DNA from 3 places in the Serratia sp. NA_13 genome. Region 3 is predicted to be linked to each of the others. Evidence: predicted binding sites of a transcription regulator. Region 3 holds the regulator's gene; each other region holds the start of a gene.
The links. The regulator sigma-54, encoded in region 3, starts transcription at its own class of promoters, with help from an activator protein. The targets are predictions, from matches to a motif close to GTTGGCACANNTTTCGCTNT.
Positions count from the first base shown of each region.

Region 1: glnK (P-II family nitrogen regulator) is a predicted target of sigma-54. The motif match lies at 1,662-1,681, and genes of this name have one in related genera.
Region 2: glnA (glutamate--ammonia ligase) is a predicted target of sigma-54. The motif match lies at 1,362-1,381, and genes of this name have one in related genera.

Region 1 is NZ_JBQZFV010000002.1:193,724-197,004, reverse strand. It holds gene amtB (ammonium transporter AmtB) at 1-1,237, opposite strand, end outside; gene glnK (P-II family nitrogen regulator) at 1,274-1,612, opposite strand; gene ACUTSU_RS04420 (SmdB family multidrug efflux ABC transporter permease/ATP-binding protein) at 1,905-3,281, opposite strand, start outside.
Region 2 is NZ_JBQZFV010000014.1:104,262-107,542, forward strand. It holds gene typA (ribosome-dependent GTPase TypA) at 1-1,090, opposite strand, end outside; gene glnA (glutamate--ammonia ligase) at 1,461-2,870, shown strand; gene glnL (nitrogen regulation protein NR(II)) at 3,180-3,281, shown strand, end outside.
Region 3 is NZ_JBQZFV010000005.1:168,663-171,943, reverse strand. It holds gene lptA (lipopolysaccharide ABC transporter substrate-binding protein LptA) at 1-405, shown strand, start outside; gene lptB (LPS export ABC transporter ATP-binding protein) at 412-1,137, shown strand; gene rpoN (RNA polymerase factor sigma-54) at 1,188-2,621, shown strand; gene hpf (ribosome hibernation promoting factor) at 2,645-2,932, shown strand; gene ptsN (PTS IIA-like nitrogen regulatory protein PtsN) at 3,096-3,281, shown strand, end outside.

The sequences.
Region 1 (3,281 bases), on a different contig from region 3:
GCTCCTGCTCTTCCGGGACGCGCAGCCCAACGATGGCCCCCGCCACTTTAAAGGCGATAAAGGCCGCCACACCTGACCACACCAGCGTGATCACCACGCTCAGCAACTGGATCCACACCTGATGCCCCATGGTCACGCCTTCTGCGTAGCCGGTGCCGCCCAGTGAGGCCGAGGTGAATACCCCGGTCAGCAGGCAACCGACGATACCGCACACGCCATGCACACCGAACACGTCACAGGTATCATCTACCTTCAGCCATTTCTTCAGCGTGACCACGCCCCACAGACCGGCGATACCGCCAACCAGGCCGATAATCAACGCCCCACCAACACCCACGGTGCCTGCAGCCGGCGTGATGGCCACCAGACCGGCGATCATGCCGGAACAGGCGCCCAACAGGGAAGGTTTGCCGCGAACAATCCACTCGGCAAAGGTCCAGGAGAGGATAGCGCCGGCAGTGGCCACCACGGTATTGAGGAATGCCAGTGCCGCAATGCCATTAGCCGCGCTGGCAGAACCGGCGTTAAAACCGAACCAGCCGATATACAGGATGGAAGCGCCGGTAAACACCATTGGCAGGTTGTGCGGTTTGAAAGCTTCCTTACCGAAACCGGCACGCTTACCCAGTAGATAAGCGCCAATCAGACCGGCACTGGCAGCATTGATGTGCACCACGGTACCGCCGGCAAAGTCCAGCGCGCCGTCAGCGGCCAGGAAGCCGCCGCCCCACACCATGTGGGCAATCGGCAGGTAAGAAATGGTGAACCAGATGGCCGCGAAGATCACCACCGCTGAGAAGCGGATACGCTCGGCAAAGCCCCCCACCACCAACGCCACGGTAATACAGGCGAACGAACACTGGAACACCACGTGGATCATCTGGCTAAAGGTTCCGGTAACGCTGTCAATACCTATGCCTTTCAGCATTGCCGTCTGGAAACCGCCGAAGAAGGCATTGCCTTCGCTGAAAGCCAGGCTGTAGCCATAAAGCACCCACAACACGCACACCAAAGCAAAAGTGACGGTGACCTGGGTCAACATGGAAAGCACGTTTTTGGAACGCAGCAAACCACCGTAAAACAGAGCGACACCCGGCAGGGTCATGAACAGCACCAAAGCAGTGCAAATTATCATGAAGGCGTTATCCGCCTTGTCTGCGACCGCCGGAGCGGCCAGTGCCAAAGAAGGAACCATGGTTACCGTACTCAGGCCCAACATGGATAAAAGTTTTTTCATTATCAATCCATCCCCATTACTTTACTGAGCCAGTGATTACAGTGCTGCTTCGTCTGTTTCGCCGGTGCGAATGCGAATGACACGTTGCAATTCGGCAACGAAAATTTTGCCATCACCGATTTTGCCGGTGTAGGCCGCTTTACTGATAACATCGACCACTTCATCCAACTGATCGTCAGCGATAGCGATGTCGATTTTTACCTTAGGTAAGAAGTTGACGCTGTATTCGGCCCCACGATAGAGCTCAGCATGCCCCTTCTGGCGACCAAAGCCTTTTACTTCGCTTACGGTCAGCCCCTGAATGCCCACAGAGGATAGGGCTTCACGCACGTCCTCCAGCTTGAATGGTTTAATCACCACGGTCACCAGCTTCATATTGCCCCTCCACGAATTAAGCCCAAACTCCCCCCGGTACAAGACTTATAAAGCAAAGGCTATGCCATAAATGGATTTGTACGCGGATTCAGCAAATTAACCAGCAGGATGGGGATCTGACATGCGACGGTCGGCTGGCAGAGCGCGATCAGCTGATGAGCCGGTTAAATATTGCGCACTATTTTGGTGCGAAGCGCGTCGAAAAAGTGCAGTGAAAGGGATTTAAAACGGATCTGTGCCTGTTTGTGGTGCGTGGCGCTCAAAACAATAAGGGGGCCGCAGCCCCCCGAGATCATGCGGTTGGTATTCCTTCACGGGTCGCGGCGGCCAATTCTTCACCCACCAGTTGCAGCTGATACATCTGGTAGTAACGCCCCTGCTGCGCCAGCAGTTGCTGATGGTTACCCTGCTCGACAGCCTGACCACGGTGCAACACCAGAATCGAATCGGCATCCACAATGGTCGACAAACGGTGAGCGATCACTACCAGCGTGGTGTGCTCGCGGATCAAACTCAACGCCCTCTGAATAGCTTGTTCCGTACCCGAGTCAATGTTGGCGGTAGCTTCATCGAGGATCAGGATCTGCGGTGCCTGTACCAGTACCCTGGCCATCGCCAATAGCTGCTTCTGACCCACCGACAGATTATTACCCTGTTCACCCAGCCGGGTGTGAATGCCTTCAGGGAAAGAGCGAACCAACTCAGCCAGTTGCACCCTTTCCAATGCCTGCCAGACCGCATCTTCACTGATATTGCGCCCCAGAGTCACGTTGACCAGCACCGATTCGGCAATCACCACCGGATCCTGTTGCACCATAGCGACTCCCTGACGCAGGATAGCGTGTGAAAGGCTGGACAGAGGACGCCCGTCGAGACGCACTTCCCCCTGATCGACCGGGTAATAACCCATCAGCAGGTTGGCCAGCGTGCTCTTGCCGCTGCCGGTATGGCCGACCAGCGCCACGAAGCCGCGTGAAGGCACCGACAGAGAAATATGCTGCAGCACCTTCTTGTCATCCCGGTAGGAAAAACTCAGGTCGTCAATATCAATACGACCACTCTCCAGCGGACGATTGTCCGTGCCGTAGCTCTGCTGACTGCGATCCATCAGTTCGAAAATACGCTCACCGGCCACCACTGCCTGCTGCAAAATCGACTGTTGCGAGGTCAATTCAATCAACGGCTCATTCAAACGCCCCAGATAGTTGATAAAGGCATACAACACACCTACGCCGATCGCCCCCTCACCGCTGAAGCCGAACAACATCAGCAGGCCGCACAGCACCAGCGCCGAAAACAGGCTGAGCAGCGGACGCAACAGGAAACCGTCCAGGCGCAGCGTCTGCATACGCGCGGTATAGTGGGAACGGCTGGCAGCGCTCATGCGCTCGCCGAAGCGGATCTGCTGGCGGAACTGCTGGATCACGCCCATGCCGTTAATCACTTCGTTAAAGCCGTCGTTGATGTCCGCCAGATAGCTCCGCACCCGGCGCACAATAGGTATGCTGTAGTATTGATAAATTCCCATCACCACAAATACCGCCGGGAAGATGCAGATAGCCACCAGCGCCATGCGCCAGTCGAGGCTGAACATGGCCACCAGCATAGCGCCAATCAGCGCAGCGCTTTTCAGCACCGTGGACACCACCATCACATACAGATCTTTAAT
Region 2 (3,281 bases), on a different contig from region 3:
GTTCACCACGGCCAGATACGCGGAATGCATCAGCATCTTCAGTTTCTTCAACGCGCAGTGCCACGTTGTGCACCAGTTCCTTGTTCAGACGCTCAAGGATTTGACGCGAAGTCACAAACTTACCTTCTTTACCGCAGAAAGGTGAGGTGTTGACGTTGAAGAACATGGTTACGGTCGGCTCATCTACAGACAGCGCCGGCAGTGCTTCCACTGCAGAGGTGTCACAGATGGTGTCGGAAATGTTCAGCTCGCCCAGACCAGTGATAGCGATGATGTCGCCCGCTTCAGCCAGGGTAGACTCGATACGCTCCAGACCCATGTGGCCCAGCACTTTGCCCACTTTACCGTTGCGAGTTTTACCTTCGCTATCGATGATGGTGACCTGCTGGTTTGGCTTCACTTTACCGCGCTTGATACGGCCGATACCGATCACGCCCAGGTAGTTGTTGTAGTCCAACTGGGAGATTTGCATCTGGAATGGCGCTTCGAGCTCAACCTGCGGTGCAGACACGTGGTCTACGATCGCTTGATACAGCGGGGTCATGTCTTCCGCCATCTCATTGTGGTCAGTACCCGCGATCCCCATCAATGCAGAAGCATAGATGATTGGGAAGTCGAGTTGCTCGTCGGTCGCGTCGAGGTTAACGAACAGGTCGAAGACCTGATCAACAACCCAATCAGGACGTGCGCCCGGACGGTCAACCTTGTTGATTACCACGATCGGCTTCAGACCATTAGCAAAAGCTTTTTTGGTCACAAAGCGGGTTTGCGGCATTGGGCCATCCATTGCATCCACAACCAGCAGCACCGAGTCAACCATTGACATCACACGCTCAACCTCACCGCCGAAGTCGGCGTGTCCTGGGGTATCCACGATGTTGATGCGGTAGTCTTTCCAATTAATGGCGGTGTTTTTAGCGAGGATGGTAATCCCACGCTCTTTCTCCAAATCGTTGGAGTCCATTACGCGTTCGGTGGCTTCTACACGCTCTCCGAAAGTACCGGATTGTTGCAGCAGCTTGTCAACCAGGGTGGTCTTACCATGGTCAACGTGGGCAATAATGGCGATGTTACGCAAATTTTCGATCACAGCTTTGCCTCAGGCATTAGAAATAGCGCGCTATTGTACACGTATTAAGCGAGGGACTAAACAAGATCACAACAGTCTCTTATAAACAACTGTGTACAGGTCAGTATGTGATCCCTTTCACGGTGCAAAAAGCAGCACCCGGTGCACTTTTGCACCACTATAGTGCCCAACCATCCATTGTTTGCACCATTTAGGTGCAAATAGTCACTAATGGTGCATACTGAATCTGTGCAAAAGCCGCGCAGAAAGGCGATTAAAGCGCTTTCGCAAAGTTGGCACAGTTTTCGCTTTAGTCTTTTCAAGACAAAAAAAGCCAGTTCCACAGATTCGTTCCACGACGAAGACAATGACAAATCCGGGAGAGTTAAGTATGTCCGCTGAACACGTTTTGACGATGCTGAATGAGCATGAAGTGAAATTCGTAGACCTGCGTTTCACTGACACCAAGGGTAAGGAACAGCACGTTACCATCCCTTCTCATCAGGTAAATGCCGACTTCTTCGAAGAAGGTAAAATGTTTGACGGTTCCTCGATCGGTGGTTGGAAGGGCATCAACGAATCTGACATGGTGCTGATGCCAGACGCCAGCACGGCGGTATTGGATCCGTTCTTCGAAGAATCCACGCTGATTATTCGCTGCGACATCCTCGAGCCAGGCACCATGCAAGGCTACGACCGTGACCCACGTTCAATCTCCAAGCGTGCAGAAGACTTCCTGCGTTCTTCCGGCATCGCGGACACCGTGCTGTTCGGGCCTGAACCAGAATTCTTCCTGTTCGATGATATTCGTTTCGGCAGCAGCATCCGTGGTTCCCACGTAGCTATCGACGATATCGAAGGCGCATGGAACTCCGGCACCCAATACGATGGCGGCAACAAAGGCCACCGTCCGGCAGTCAAAGGCGGCTACTTCCCGGTTCCTCCGGTCGACTCGTCACAGGACATCCGTTCTACCATGTGTTTGACCATGGAAGAAATGGGCCTGGTGGTTGAAGCGCACCACCACGAAGTGGCAACCGCAGGTCAGAACGAAGTGGCAACCCGCTTCAACACCATGACCAAGAAAGCCGACGAAATCCAAATCTACAAATACGTGGTTCACAACGTGGCTCACGCATTTGGTAAAACTGCGACCTTCATGCCGAAACCTATGTTCGGTGATAACGGCTCCGGTATGCACTGCCACATGTCACTGTCCAAGAACGGGACTAACCTGTTCGCCGGCGACAAATACGGCGGCCTGTCTGAAACTGCCCTGTTCTACATCGGCGGCATCATCAAGCACGCCAAAGCGATCAACGCCCTGGCCAACCCAACCACCAACTCTTACAAGCGTCTGGTCCCAGGTTACGAAGCACCGGTAATGCTGGCTTACTCAGCCCGTAACCGTTCTGCTTCCATCCGTATCCCAGTGGTAGCCAGCCCGAAAGCGCGCCGTATCGAAGCCCGTTTCCCGGATCCAGCGGCGAACCCATACCTGTGCTTCGCGGCTCTGCTGATGGCAGGCCTGGACGGTGTGATTAACAAAATCCACCCTGGCGATGCCATGGACAAAAACCTGTATGACCTGCCACCAGAAGAAGAAGCTGAAATTCCAAAAGTTGCAGGCTCTCTGGATGAAGCGCTGGCTGCACTGAGCGAAGACCGCGAGTTCCTGACCCGTGGTGGCGTATTCACCGACGACGCGATTGACGCTTACATCGATCTGCGTAAAGAAGAGATGGACCGCGTGCGCATGACGCCGCACCCGGTTGAGTTCGAACTGTACTACAGCGTTTAAGCTTTACGGCGCCGTCTGTGGACGGCGCTCAGATTTAGTTGTCTTTTTTTGTTGCCGTGGAAACTTTCTGCCCATCTTCGGATGGGTTTTTTTCTCCACCGTATTTTCTGCAAAACTATTCCGTACCGCACGCATGGCGGATGGAGTAGGATAAATGCACTAAAAAGGTGCAGTCGTCTGCTATGCCCAAGAGATTTCACGGCGCAGCTAGGCGGCAACCGAGCGAACCGACAGGAGCTTGGTCTGCCAAGTGACTGGTGTGAGTAAGAGCAGCCAACAACGCTGCGTCTTGAAAGATAAAGGGCATATATGGCAACTGGCAAGCTGCCCGACGCTGGGCAGATCCTCAATTCACTCATCAACAGCATCCTGCTATTGGATGCTCGGCTTGCGGTTCATTACGCCAATCCG
Region 3 (3,281 bases):
GATATGCAGAGCAACGTCAGCACCTTTACCGATAATGTGGTGATCAAGCAAGGCACTATCGATATCAAGGCCGACAAGGTGGTGGTAACACGACCAGGCGGCGATCAGAACAAAACTTATATCGAAGCCTTTGGCAACCCGGTGACCTTCTATCAGATGCAAGACAGCGGCAAGCCGGTGAAAGGCCACGCGCAGAAGGTCCGTTACGATGTCGCGTCGCAGTTGGTGACCCTGACCGGGAATGCCTATCTGGAGCAGCTCGACAGCAACGTAAAAGGCGATCGCATCACCTATCTGGTGCAACAGCAGCAAATGCAGGCGTTTAGCGACAAAGGCAAACGCGTGACTACGGTTCTGGTACCGTCGCAGTTGCAAGACAAAAACGGGCAAAAGAAGAGTAACTAATCACTTATGGCTACACTCATCGCAGAAAACCTGGCGAAAGCCTACAAGGGCCGAAAAGTTGTTGAAGACGTCAGCCTGAAAGTGAAATCCGGCGAGATCGTCGGCCTGCTGGGGCCAAACGGCGCCGGCAAGACCACCACCTTCTACATGGTGGTGGGTATCGTTCAGCGTGATGCCGGGCGTATCGTGATTGACGAAGAAGACATCAGCCTGCTGCCGCTGCACGCCCGTGCGCGCCGTGGCATCGGCTATTTGCCGCAGGAAGCATCCATCTTCCGCCGCCTCAGCGTGTATGACAACCTGATGGCCGTGCTGGAGATCCGTGAAGATCTCAGCAGCGAGCAGCGAGCAGACCGTGCGCTAGAGCTGATGGAAGAATTCCATATCACCCACCTTCGCGACAACCTGGGCCAGGCACTGTCCGGTGGTGAACGCCGCCGCGTCGAGATCGCCCGTGCGCTGGCGGCCAACCCGAAATTCATCCTGCTGGATGAGCCGTTCGCCGGGGTTGACCCGATTTCCGTTATCGACATTAAAAAAATTATCGAGCACTTGCGTGACAGCGGCCTGGGCGTGCTGATCACCGACCATAACGTGCGCGAAACGCTGGACGTGTGTGAACGCGCCTATATCGTCAGCCAAGGCAAACTGATTGCCCACGGCACGCCGGATGCTATTCTGGTCGATGAGCAGGTGAAACGCGTTTATCTGGGCGAAGAATTCCGCCTCTGAGTACCAGCGCGTCCTGATGGACGACTGTTAACGGAAGTAGACTGAAGATTATGAAGCAAGGTTTGCAACTCAGGTTTAGCCAACAACTGGCCATGACCCCCCAGCTCCAGCAGGCTATCCGCCTGCTGCAGTTGTCCACGCTTGAGCTCCAGCAGGAGATACAGCTGGCGTTAGAGAGCAACCCATTGCTTGAACAGAGCGACCTGCACGAAGAAGTCGACACCAAAGAAACTGTCGAAACCGAAGGTTTGGATACCCGCGAGGCGTTGGAACAAAAGGACATGCCCGAAGAGCTGCCGCTCGACGCCACCTGGGACGAAATCTACACCGCCGGCACGCCGTCCGGTACCCGCACCGATTACAGTGACGATGAGCTCCCGGTTTATCAGGGCGAGACTACCCAGACCCTGCAGGATTACCTGATGTGGCAAGTGGATCTGACGCCGTTTTCTGATACCGATGCCGCTATTGCCACCTCAATTGTCGACGCCGTTGATGACACCGGCTATCTCACCGTGCCGCTGGAAGACATTCTGGAGAGCCTGGGTGACGAGAATGTGACAATGGACGAAGTCGAAGCGGTATTGAAGCGCGTACAGCGTTTTGATCCGGTTGGCGTCGCCGCGCGCGACCTGCGCGATTGTCTGCTGGTTCAGCTTTCCCAGTACGCTAAAGACACGCCCTATCTGGCTGAAGCACGCCTGATCATCAGCGAGCATCTGGACCTGCTGGCTAACCACGACTTTCGCAGCCTGATGCGAACAACGCGCTCAAAAGAAGATACACTGAAAGAAGCGATGTTGCTGATCCAGTCATTGGATCCCCGTCCGGGTCAGTCAATCAACACCGGCGAATCCGAGTATGTGATCCCGGACGTGCTGGTGCGAAAAGTGCAAAATGTCTGGACGGTTGAGCTCAACAGCGACAGCATTCCACGCTTGAAGATCAACCAGCAGTACGCCGCGATGGGCAATAGCGCCCGTAACGACAGTGACGGCCAGTACATCCGTAGCAATTTGCAGGAAGCGAAGTGGCTGATCAAAAGTCTGGAAAGCCGAAACGACACTCTGCTGAAGGTTTCGCGCTGCATCGTCGAGCAGCAACAGGCGTTCTTTGAACAGGGTGCAGAATTTATGAAGCCCATGGTGCTGGCAGATATAGCCCAAGCCGTGGAGATGCATGAATCGACAATTTCACGTGTGACCACGCAGAAATTTTTGCACAGTCCGCGCGGCATTTTCGAATTGAAATATTTCTTCTCCAGCCATGTGAATACCGACAGCGGGGGCGAAGCCTCCTCTACGGCGATCCGGGCAGTGGTGAAGAAAATGATCGCGGCGGAAAACCCCGCCAAACCGCTCAGCGACAGCAAGCTGGCCACCCTGCTCTCCGACCAGGGGATCATCGTGGCGCGGCGCACCGTCGCCAAGTACCGAGAGTCTTTGTCCATCCCGCCGTCCAACCAACGTAAACAGTTGGTTTGACCTCTATTGAGAAGGAAGACATTATGCAGCTCAACATTACCGGACACCACATCGAGATCACCGAACCTATGCGCGAGTTCGTGAACACCAAGTTCGCCAAACTCGAACAGTATTTTGACCGCATAAATCAGGTGTATGTCGTGCTTAGTGTGGAAAAAGTGCAGCAGATTGCGGAAGCGACGGTGCACGTGAATGGAGGCGAGTTGCACGCCACCTCGGAAGACGAGAACATGTATGCCGCAATTGACTCCCTGATCGACAAACTGGCGCGTCAATTGAACAAACATAAAGACAAACTGAAGCAACACTGACATTCTGGGCCGTTTCCGTCAGCGGGTACGGCTCAAACGTAGCCTCGGCCATCGGCGCGTTGCCTGTAAGGGTATCGCGCCGATAAGCCATCAAGGGTTAAACAAGGCGAAAAATCACCTCACAAGCCTCCTGCTTGCTGGTGTGATTTTAAGTGAAGATGAGATGAACAACGAAACAATGCAATTAAGCTCGGTGTTAAATATCGAGTGCACCAGAAGCTCCGTCCACTGCACCAGCAAGAAACGGGCTTTGGAAATTATCAGCGAACTGGCCGCAAAGCAGCTCAACCTGTCATCACAGGTAGTGTTTGACGCGGTTCTCACCCGCGAGCGTATGGGCAGTACCGGT